3 regions of the Kitasatospora sp. NPDC002227 genome follow, and region 1 is predicted to be linked to each of the others. Evidence: riboswitches for the same ligand, from Rfam matches in the RefSeq annotation. Region 1 holds a riboswitch; each other region holds the start of a gene.
The links. Region 1 has a riboswitch for S-adenosylmethionine ahead of thrC (threonine synthase). Riboswitches for the same ligand answer to the same signal wherever they lie in the genome.

Region 1 (3,265 bases):
CCGACCTCGTCCAGCGCGTCCACCAGCAGGCCGAGCTCCACGCCGTACCCGGTCGGGAACGGCAGCCGCTCGAGCAGCGAGCGGCGGGCCGCGTACTCACCGCCGAGCGGCTGGACGAAGCCGGCCAGCTGGGGCCAGTGCAGATTGAGCAGCGGGCGGGCGACCAGCTCGGTGACCCGGCCGCCACCGGCCGGGACGACCGCGCCGTCGGTCTCGAGCGGGCGGTCGTACATCGCCTTGACCAGCTGCAGCGCCGGGTCGGTCAGCAGCGGCCCGACGATGCCGGAGACGAAGGCCGGGTCGAACTCGCGCAGGTCGGCGTCGATGAAGCAGACGATCTCGCCGGAGGTGACGAGCAGCGAGCGCCAGAGCACCTCGCCCTTGCCGGGCGCGGCGGGCAGCCGGGGCAGCACGTCGTCCCGGTGCACCACCCGGGCGCCGGCGGCGGCGGCCAGCTCGGCGGTGCGGTCCACCGAGCCGGAGTCGACCACCACCAGCTCGTCCACCAGCGGGAGGCGCTCCATCAGCTCGGTGCGGATCACCCGGACGATCTCGCCCACCGTCGGCTCCTCGTCCAGCGCGGGCAGCACCACACTGACCGTGCCGGCCGGGCCCGCCGCGCGCTTGGCGGCGAGCAGCATCTCGTCGGGCCGGTCCGCGGCCGTCCACGAGCGGCGGCGCAGCCAGGAGGCCACCTCCGGGAGAAGAGCCGGGGTCAGCTCTGCTGGCACTGTGTCGCTCCTAGCTGCTCGTCGGGTGATCCATCGGTTGTACAAGGCGCCGCGCCCCCAAGGGTGTTCCGCCCCGCGGCCGGTTCTGGGCTGTGTCATCTCGCAGGTCGGACGTTCCCTCGGAACGGGACTGCCTTCGGATACAGTCTTCGTACTGGGTCCAGGCCTTCGCACATCGGGGTCGGCCCAGGAGTATGACCACAACTTCACAGAGCTCATCCAGAGGGACTGAGGGAACGGCCCGTCGACGTCCCGGCAACCTTCTCGCACGGCTACTGACCGTTCTCGGTCGAGGCCCCGGCGGGACAGGTGCCAATTCCGTCCTGTGGCGCGCCCGCGCCACGGGGAAGATGAGGAGAGAGGCCTCCGCCACCATGGCTACCGCTACCCCTGAAGCCCCTGCCGCCGTCGACCTCGGCCCGGCCGCCGCGCTGTCCTGTCGCGAGTGCGGCACCCGCTTCCCGCTCGGCCCCAGCTTCGCCTGCCTGGAGTGCTTCGGGCCGCTGGAGATCGCCTACGACTTCGGCAGCGCCCCCGCCGAGGAGCTGCGCAAGCGGATCGAGGCCGGCCCGGCCAGCATCTGGCGCTACGCCCCGCTGCTGCCCGTCCCGGCCGATGTCGCCTCGAAGCCCAATCTCAACCCCGGCTGGACCCCGCTGGTGAAGGCCGACAACCTCGGCCGCGAGCTCGGTTTCACCGCCCAGCTGCACATCAAGGACGACTCCGGGAACCCGACGCACTCCTTCAAGGACCGCGTGGTCGCCTGCGCCATCGAGGCGGCGCGCGCCTTCAACTTCACCACCCTCTCCTGCTCCTCGACCGGCAACCTGGCCGGCGCGGTGGGCGCGGCGGCCGCCCGGGCCGGTTTCAAGTCCTGCGTGTTCATCCCGCACGACCTGGAGCAGGGCAAGGTCGTGATGGCCGGGGTGTACGGCGGCGAGCTGGTCGGCATCGAGGGCAACTACGACGACGTGAACCGCTTCTGCTCCGAGCTGATCGGCGACCCGGCCGGCGAGGGCTGGGGCTTCGTCAACGTCAACCTGCGCCCGTACTACGGCGAGGGCTCCAAGACGCTGGCGTACGAGATCTGCGAGCAGCTCGGCTGGCGGCTGCCGGAGCAGATCGTCATCCCGATCGCCTCGGGCTCGCAGCTGACGAAGATCGACAAGGGCCTGCAGGAGCTGATCAAGCTCGGGCTGGTCGAGGACCGCCCGTACCGGATCTTCGGCGCCCAGGCCGAGGGCTGCTCCCCGGTCTCGGCCGCCTTCAAGGCCGGCCACGACGTGATCCGCCCGGTCAAGCCGGACACCATCGCCAAGTCGCTGGCGATCGGCAACCCGGCCGACGGCCCGTACGTGCTCGACATCGCCCGCCGCACCGGCGGCGCGGTGGAGGACGTCACCGACGCCCAGGTGGTCGAGGCGATCAAGCTGCTGGCCCGCACCGAGGGCATCTTCGCCGAGACGGCGGGCGGGGTGACTGTGGGTGTGCTGAAGAAGCTGGTCGAGACCGGTCAGCTCGACCCGGCCAAGGAGACCGTCGCGATCAACACCGGCGACGGCCTGAAGACCCTGGACGCCGTCTCCGAGGCCGGCATGACCGCCGTCATCCGCCCGACGCTGGACGCGTTCCGCTCGGCCGGCCTCGCCACCGCCTGAATCCCCCCGCCTTTCGCAAGGAGCCGAACATGAGCGCCACCGTCCGCATCCCGACCATCCTGCGCACCTACACCGGCGGGTCCGCCGAGGTCACCGCCGAGGGCGCCACCCTCGCCGAGGTGATCCGGAGCCTCGAGGCGAACCACCCCGGCATCGCCGCGCGCATCCTGGACGACACGGGCAAGCTGCGCCGCTTCGTCAACGTCTACGTGAACGACGACGACGTGCGCTTCGCGGAGGGCCTGGAGACGGCCGTGGGGGACGGCGCGAGCGTCTCGGTGATCCCTGCCGTCGCGGGCGGCTGCTGACCCCTTCCGGGGGCCGGGAAAGCTTTACCGGCCGCCGTCGGAACCGGAACAGGAATTTCCGGTTTCGACGGCGGCCTTCGCGTGTCCGGTGGAAATCGCACGGTCCGGGGGAGAGTAGAGTGCGGCTTTAGCGGGCGTCTCCTCTCCGCCCCGATCCCACCTCTCGTACGCCCAGCCGGCCACGGCTGCCCGCCCCGCCGACCGATCGCGTACGCAAGGCCCGTCCGGCCGCTGAGACGTCCGTCCGGTAGTCCTGCACAGAAGATGTCAGGCTGTCGTCAGAAATCTTCGGGCAATCTGTGCCTTTCGCCCTGCTCTGTCCGGGGCGAATTGTTCGGCGGTGCGGCATTCGCCCCGGTCCGTCCCTTGTCGTTGCCAGGGAATTCCATGAAGTTGGGCCTGTTGCAGAGGGCGTCTGTCCGGATACATTCAGCCGCGGTCGACGTATTCGGTGGGGCCCAGGGGGGTACCTCGGGCTCGCTCGATCAGACCTGGGCCCGCACCCTGCGGGTCCGTGAAGGGCCAGCACAGCACAAGGGGAGTTCGGAATGGCTCAGGGCACCGTCAA
Region 2 (3,265 bases), on a different contig from region 1:
CTCGGCCGCCGTCCGGCCGCCGACCTGCCCGAGCTGGTCTACCAGGAGTGCGCGACCCTGCCCGCCGTGATGAAGGCGCTGGAGAAGGGCGGCATCGACCTCTGCCTGCTCGACGGTGAGGCGACCCCGGCGGGCGGCCTCGGTGTGGCCCGCCAGGTGAAGGACGAGATCTACGGCTGTCCGCCGGTGCTGGTGCTGATCGGCCGGCCGCAGGACTCCTGGCTCGCCGCCTGGAGCCGGGCCGACGCCGCCGTCGCCCACCCGATCGACCCGGTCGCCCTGGCGGACACCGCCGCCACCCTGCTCCGGGCCCGGCTGACGGGCCGCACCCCGGCCGCGCACTGAACCACCCGGGTCCACGACCGCCCGCGCACTGACTGTCTCAGCAGGAGAGAAGGGTGCCGGACATCCCGGCGACCGAAGGCCCCTGCTCGCTAGGCTGGCTCCATCCCTTGTTCGGTGAAGCGATGAGAGCTGGAGTCAGCCATGGTGAACGTGCACCCTGCGAACGGCGGTAGCGACCCCGCGCAGGTGGTCCGCACCTGGCCGGACCTCCTGACCGCGCTGCTCGCCGGCGGTGACCTGAGCCGGGTGGACACCGCCTGGGCGATGGACCGGATCATGCGGGGCGAGGCCAGCCCGGTGCAGGTGGCCGGGTTCATGATCGCACTGCGGGCCAAGGGCGAGACGGTCGAGGAGGTCTCCGGCCTCGCCGAGTCGATGTACGCCCACGCCGAGCCGCTGCACATCCCCGGCCCGGCGGTGGACATCGTCGGTACCGGTGGCGACCGCGCCAAGACCGTCAACATCTCCACCATGTCCGCCGTGGTGGCCGCCGCGGCCGGCGCCAAGGTGGTCAAGCACGGCAACCGGGCCGCCTCCTCCGCGAGCGGCTCCACCGATGTGCTCGAGAAGCTCGGCATCAGCCCGGAGATCAGCACCCGCCGGGTCGCGGAGATCGCCGAGGAGGTCGGCATCACCTTCTGCGCCGCCGCCAAGTTCCACCCCTCGATGCGGCACGCCGCCCCCGCCCGGCGCGACCTCGGCGTGCCGACCGCCTTCAACATCCTCGGCCCGCTCACCAACCCGGCCCACGTCACCGCGCACGCCGTCGGCTGCTTCGACACCCGGCTGGCCGGCCTGATCGCCGGCGTCTTCGCCGAGCGGGGTGATTCCGCACTGGTGTTCCGGGGTGACGACGGGCTCGACGAGCTGACGACCTGTACGACCTCGCAGGTCTGGGTGGTGCGCGAGGGCGGCGTCACCGGGACCGCCTTCGACCCGCGCGAGGTCGGCATCGAGCTGGTCGAGATCTCCGCCCTGCGCGGGGCCGACCCGGAGTACAACGCGAACGTCGCCCGCCGGGTCTTCGCCGGGGAGCGCGGCGCCGTCCGGGACGCCGTCCTGCTCAACACCGCGGCCGGGCTGGCGGCGCTCGACCTGACGGATGCTCCGCTGACCGAGCAGCTGGCCGCCGGGATGGCCCGGGCGGCGGAGGCGATCGACTCCGGCGCCGCCGAGGCCACGCTCAAGGCGTGGGCACAGGCCAGCGCCCGCTAGGGATGTCGGGCCCGCGGGGTGTCTCGGCAAGTGGACACCCCGCGTGGCTTGCTTGACGGTGATCCGTACGCCTGCCTACAGTTCACGCCAGGTCATGAGTGACAGCGCAAAGCCCCAGCTTGCTGTCCGGCAACCCTCCGTCCGTGGCGGGGTGCCCTGGGTGAGGACCGGGCTCCGCGGCGATCCGCCCGTGGGGCAAGCGCGGACGCCTGGTCGTACTCGACACTCCCGGGGGTCCTCCATCCCTTGAGGAGTGTTGTCCCATGTCCGTCTCCGTCGACATCTGCGCCCCGCTCGCCGTCCTCGGCTCCGACGTCCAGGTGCCGCTGGTCTCCGGCGAGAAGGTCGCCTACGCCGCGCTCGACTACGCCGCCAGCTCGCCCGCCCTGCAGCGGGTCTGGGACGACGTCGCCGCCTACGCCCCGTACTACGGCAGCGTGCACCGCGGGGCCGGCTACCTCTCGCAGCTGTCCACCGACCTGTTCGAGCAGAGCCGCCGCACCGTCGAGGAGTTCCTCGATCTGCGCGAGGGCGACCAGGTCGTCTTCACCCGGGCCACCACCGACTCGCTCAACCTGCTGGCGGGCGCCGTCCCGGCCGGGACCAGGGTGTTCGCCTTCGAGACCGAGCACCACGCCTCGCTGCTGCCCTGGCGCCGCGAGGGACTGACCGTCAGCTACCTGCGCGCCCCGCGCTCGCACGACGAAGCCGTGCTGCGCCTCGAGGAGGCGCTGGCCGGGGCCGGGCAGGGCCCGAAGCTGCTGTGCGTGACCGGGGCCTCGAACGTGACCGGCGAGCTGTGGCCGGTCGCCGAGCTGACGGCGGTGGCGCACCGGTACGGCGCGCGGGTGGTGCTCGACGCGGCGCAGCTGGCGCCGCACCACCGGCTCTCGGTGCGGGAGCTGGGCGTGGACTGGGTCGCCTTCTCCGGCCACAAGCTGTACGCGCCGTTCGGCGCCGGGGTGCTGGCGGGGCGTTCGGACTGGCTGGACGCGGCGGAGCCGTACCTGGCGGGCGGGGGCGCCTCGCGGACGGTGGCCCGGGAGGCGGACGGCTCGGTCGCGGTGGAGTGGCAGCTCGGGCCGGCCCGGCACGAAGCGGGGTCGCCGAACGTGATCGGCGCCTACGCGGTGGCCTCGGCCTGCCGGGCGCTCACGGAGGCGGGGTTCGAGGCGCTCGAGGCGAGGGAGCAGCAGCTGATCTCGCTGGTGCGGGAGGGGCTCGCTTCGATCCCCGAGGTGAAGGTGCTGAGCCTGTTCGGGGCGGATGCCGAGCGGGTGGGGGTGCTGTCGTTCGTGGTGGAGGGGTGGAACAGCTCGCACTTCTCGGCGGCACTGTCGGCCGAGTACGGGATCGGGGTGCGGGACGGGCTGTTCTGCGCGCATCCGCTGGTGCGGACGCTGCTGGGCGGGGAGGAGGCGGCGCCGTCCGAGTGCGGCGCTCCTGAGGCGTCGCTGCCGGGGGAGCGGAGCCTGAACGCGATCCGGGTCAGCTTCGGGGCGGGGACTCCGGTGGAGCATGTGGAGCGGTTCGTGGCTGCGGTGCGGGAGCTGGTCGCCGACGGGGCGAAGTGGACGTACCGGAACGAAGGCGGCCGCTGCGTGGCCGATACCCGCCGCTGACCACCGGTTGCACCACCCAGGGGCGCGAGGAACTGCGCGACCGGCCATGTACGGCCTGCGGCCTACCGCTTCGCGCAGGTCCC
Region 3 (3,265 bases), on a different contig from region 1:
TTCCTGACCAACCTGCCCTTCGCCGCCCTCTTCGCCCCGAAGACGGCCGAGCTGCGCGCCGAGAACCGCACCATCCGCTTCGCCCGCACCGACGGCGCGGGCGACTGGCTGGTCCGCCTGCGCCCCGACAGCCTCACCCTCGAGACCTCCGAGAAGCTCTCCGAGGAGCCCGCCGAGCCCGCCGACGCCACCGTCCGCGGCACCGCCGCCGACCTGCTGCTCCTGCTCTACGGCCGCCTCGACCGCACCTCGGACCGCTTCGAGGTGCACGGCGACGACGCACTGCTGGCCCACTGGTTCGCCCACTCGGCGTTCTGACGGACCGCGGAGGCCGTCCCGCCCCAGGGACGGCCTCACCGCCGTGGCCGCCGCCCGCTACCGCCGGGTGAAGGTCAGGTGGGTGACCCCGCTGGGCGCGACGGTGGACTCCACCTCGAACCGCTCCTCCAGCCCTTCCAGCCCCTCCCACAGCCGCACTCCGCGCCCCAGCACGACCGGCACCACGGCCACGTGCATGAAGTCGATCAAGTCACCGGCCAGGAACTCCCGCACGGTGGTCGGCCCGCCGCCGATCCGTACGTCCAGCCCGCCGGCCGCCTCCCGGGCCCGCCGCAGCGCCTCCTCCGGCGGGGCGTCGACGAAGTAGAAGGTGGTGCCGCCCTCGAGCTCGATCGACGGGCGGGGGTGGTGGGTGAGGACGAAGACGGGGGTGTGGAAAGGCGGGTTGTCGCCCCACCAGCCGCGCCACTCCTCGTCCTGCCACGGCCCGCGCTGCGGGCCGAACTTGTTCCGCCCCATGATCTCGGCGCCGATGCCCTGGAACGAGCTGGCCGCGAGGGCGTCGTCGACCCCGGTGGAGCCGCCGCTCTGACCGTGGATCATCTCCCGGAAGGTCCGAGTCCCCAGCGCCCAGTCGAGCAGCCGCGAGCCCGCGTGGCCGAACGGCGCCTCCAGGCTCTGGCCGTCGCCGGTGGCGTACCCGTCCAGCGAGACCCCGAAGTTGTGCACCCGTACGCGTGACATGGAGCTCCTCCCGCAAAGCCGTGTGGTCCGCCCCACCGTATGCCGCCGGACTGACAATGCCTCAGACCCCGCCGGTCAGGCGTGGCGCAGCGCCTCGGTGAGGCGGTCGGCCGCCTCGACCACGGCCTGGGAGAGGCGGGCGCCGGGGTGGCGGGTGAGGCGCTCGATCGGGCCGGAGACGGAGACGGCGGCCACCACCCGGTGGCCCGGGCCGCGGACGGGGGCGGAGACGGAGGCGACGCCGGGTTCGCGTTCGCCGATGGACTGGGCCCAGCCGCGCCGCCGCACGCCGCTGAGGGCGGTGGCGGTGAACCTGGCCCCCTGCAGCCCCCGGTGCAGGCGCTCGGGCTCCTCCCAGGCGAGCAGGATCTGTGCGGCCGAGCCGACCTTCATCGGCAGGGTGATGCCGAGCGGGACGGTGTCCCGCAGGCCGTAGAGCCGCTCGGCGGCGGCCACGCAGATCCGCAGTTCGCCCTGGCGGCGGTAGAGCTGGGCGCTCTCGCCGGTGACGTCCCGCAGGTGGGTCAGCACCGGGCCGGCCGCCGCGAGCAGCCGGTCCTCCCCGGCGGCCGCCGAGAGCTCGGCGAGCCGGGGGCCGAGCACGAACCGGCCCTGCAGGTCCCGGCTGACCAGGCGGTGGTGCTCAAGCGCGACGGCGAGGCGGTGCGCGGTGGGCCGGGCCAGGCCGGTGGCCACCACCAGTTCGCCCAGGGTGGTGGGCCCGGACTCCAGGGTGCCGAGGATGGTGGTGACCTTGTCGAGCACGCCGACGCCGCTCGTGTTGTCCATGGACAGGTACTCCAGTCTCAAAGGCCGTACGCGGCAGTGAGGTTGCGCGCACGGCTGCTCCACGCGGGGAGCGGGGGTGGTCAGCGCGGAAGGGCCGGGGAATTCGGCCGAGGGCCTGCGCCGGGCACGAGACGGGTACGCGGAAGGGCCGGGGCGGGAAGCGCCCGGGCGAAGGACAGCACAGAGAGCACCGTGTCTCCTCATCTTTCCCGCGCCACGTTGGCGACAGGCCGGAGTTGGCACTGCCCCCGCACGGTCTGGCGCGTACTTCGCACGCCGAGCCGGACGGGGAGTTGCCGGGGCTTCGTAGGGCCGGTCCCTCCACCCCTCTGGATGATTCGCGGGCAACGATACAAGATCCGGGTCAGTCCTCGGGCCCGGGGTCGCGCTCCTGCCCGGCGACCCAGGCGGCGATCTGGGTACGGGAGCTGAATCCGAGTTTGCGCAGGATGTGGTCGACGTGTGTCTCGGCGGTGCGCGGCGAGACCACCAGCCGGGCCGCGATGTCCTTGTTGGAGAGGCCCTCGGCCAGCAGCGCGGCGATCTGCCGCTCCCTGGGGGTCAGCGAGGCCGCGGCGGCGTCGGGCGGCCGGCCCGTCGGCCCGCGCTGCTCCAGCGCCTGCTCGACCGCCCGCCGGGCCGGCAGCCGCCGCCCCTGCCGGAGCGCGTCCTCGTACCGGTCCGCTCCGAGGGCCGCCCGGGTCTCGGCGGTGTGCTGCGCGTGCGCGGCGGCCACCGGGCGGTACCCGTCCGGGCCCGCGTCCATCCGCTCCCAGCCGGCGGCGGCCGCGCCGAACAGCACGGCGGCCCGGGCGTGCCGCCCCTGCCGGGTGCTCACCCAGGCCAGCAGCTCGAGGGTGAAGGCCGTGCCGAGCTCGCTGCGCAGCCGGCCGTGGACCGCGAGCGCCTCCTTGGCGGCCGCCTCCGCCCGCGCCAGGTCGTGGCCGAGCTCCAGGAAGGCGAGCGCCCACAGCGCCCAGGACCGCCAGTACACCTCCCCCAGGCCCTCGGCCAGCGCGAGCGCCTCCTCCAGGTGGGCCAGGCCCGGCTCCCGGGAGCCCTGCAGCCCCTCCGCCAGGCCCAGCACGGTGAGCGCGGACAGCTCTCCGCCCGGGCGCCCGGCCCGGAACCCGGCCAGTGCCGTCTCCAGCAGCGGCTGCGCCCGGTCGGGTTCCCCGGCGAACAGCGCCGCCATGCCGCGCACCTGCGCGGCGTACGCCGCCCGGCCCGCCCCGCCGACCACCTCGAGCAGCTCCTGGGCCTCGGCCAGCAGCGGGGCGGCGGCCCCGGCCTCTCCCTGCAGCAGCGCGTACCAGGCGCTCAGGCACAGGCCCGAGACCCGCTCGCGGCTCGGCTCGGGCGCCGCCGCCAGCGCCTGGCCGAGCCAGTAGCGCGCCTCGGTGTTGATCCCCCGGACGGTCCAGAACTCGTCGATGCCGGTGGCGATCCGCAG

Region 2: linked by a shared signal. The riboswitch ahead of ABT095_RS16830 (aminotransferase class V-fold PLP-dependent enzyme) and the one ahead of thrC (threonine synthase) in region 1 are both predicted to bind S-adenosylmethionine.
Region 3: linked by a shared signal. The riboswitch ahead of ABT095_RS00875 (IclR family transcriptional regulator) and the one ahead of thrC (threonine synthase) in region 1 are both predicted to bind S-adenosylmethionine.

What each region holds. Positions count from the first base shown of each region.
Region 1 is NZ_JBEOWY010000009.1:77,310-80,574, forward strand. Features, by position in the region: gene ABT095_RS10875 (glucosyl-3-phosphoglycerate synthase) at 1-731, opposite strand, end outside; SAM riboswitch class I at 944-1,088, shown strand; gene thrC (threonine synthase) at 1,106-2,389, shown strand; gene ABT095_RS10885 (ubiquitin-like small modifier protein 1) at 2,419-2,697, shown strand; gene ABT095_RS10890 (cold-shock protein) at 3,246-3,265, shown strand, end outside.
Region 2 is NZ_JBEOWY010000015.1:144,092-147,356, forward strand. Features, by position in the region: gene ABT095_RS16820 (hypothetical protein) at 1-345, shown strand, start outside; gene trpD (anthranilate phosphoribosyltransferase) at 487-1,560, shown strand; SAM riboswitch class IV at 1,651-1,768, shown strand; gene ABT095_RS16830 (aminotransferase class V-fold PLP-dependent enzyme) at 1,824-3,182, shown strand.
Region 3 is NZ_JBEOWY010000001.1:195,242-198,506, forward strand. Features, by position in the region: gene ABT095_RS00865 (maleylpyruvate isomerase family mycothiol-dependent enzyme) at 1-318, shown strand, start outside; gene ABT095_RS00870 (dihydrofolate reductase family protein) at 376-1,023, opposite strand; gene ABT095_RS00875 (IclR family transcriptional regulator) at 1,099-1,812, opposite strand; SAM riboswitch class I at 2,010-2,152, opposite strand; gene ABT095_RS00880 (ATP-binding protein) at 2,177-3,265, opposite strand, start outside.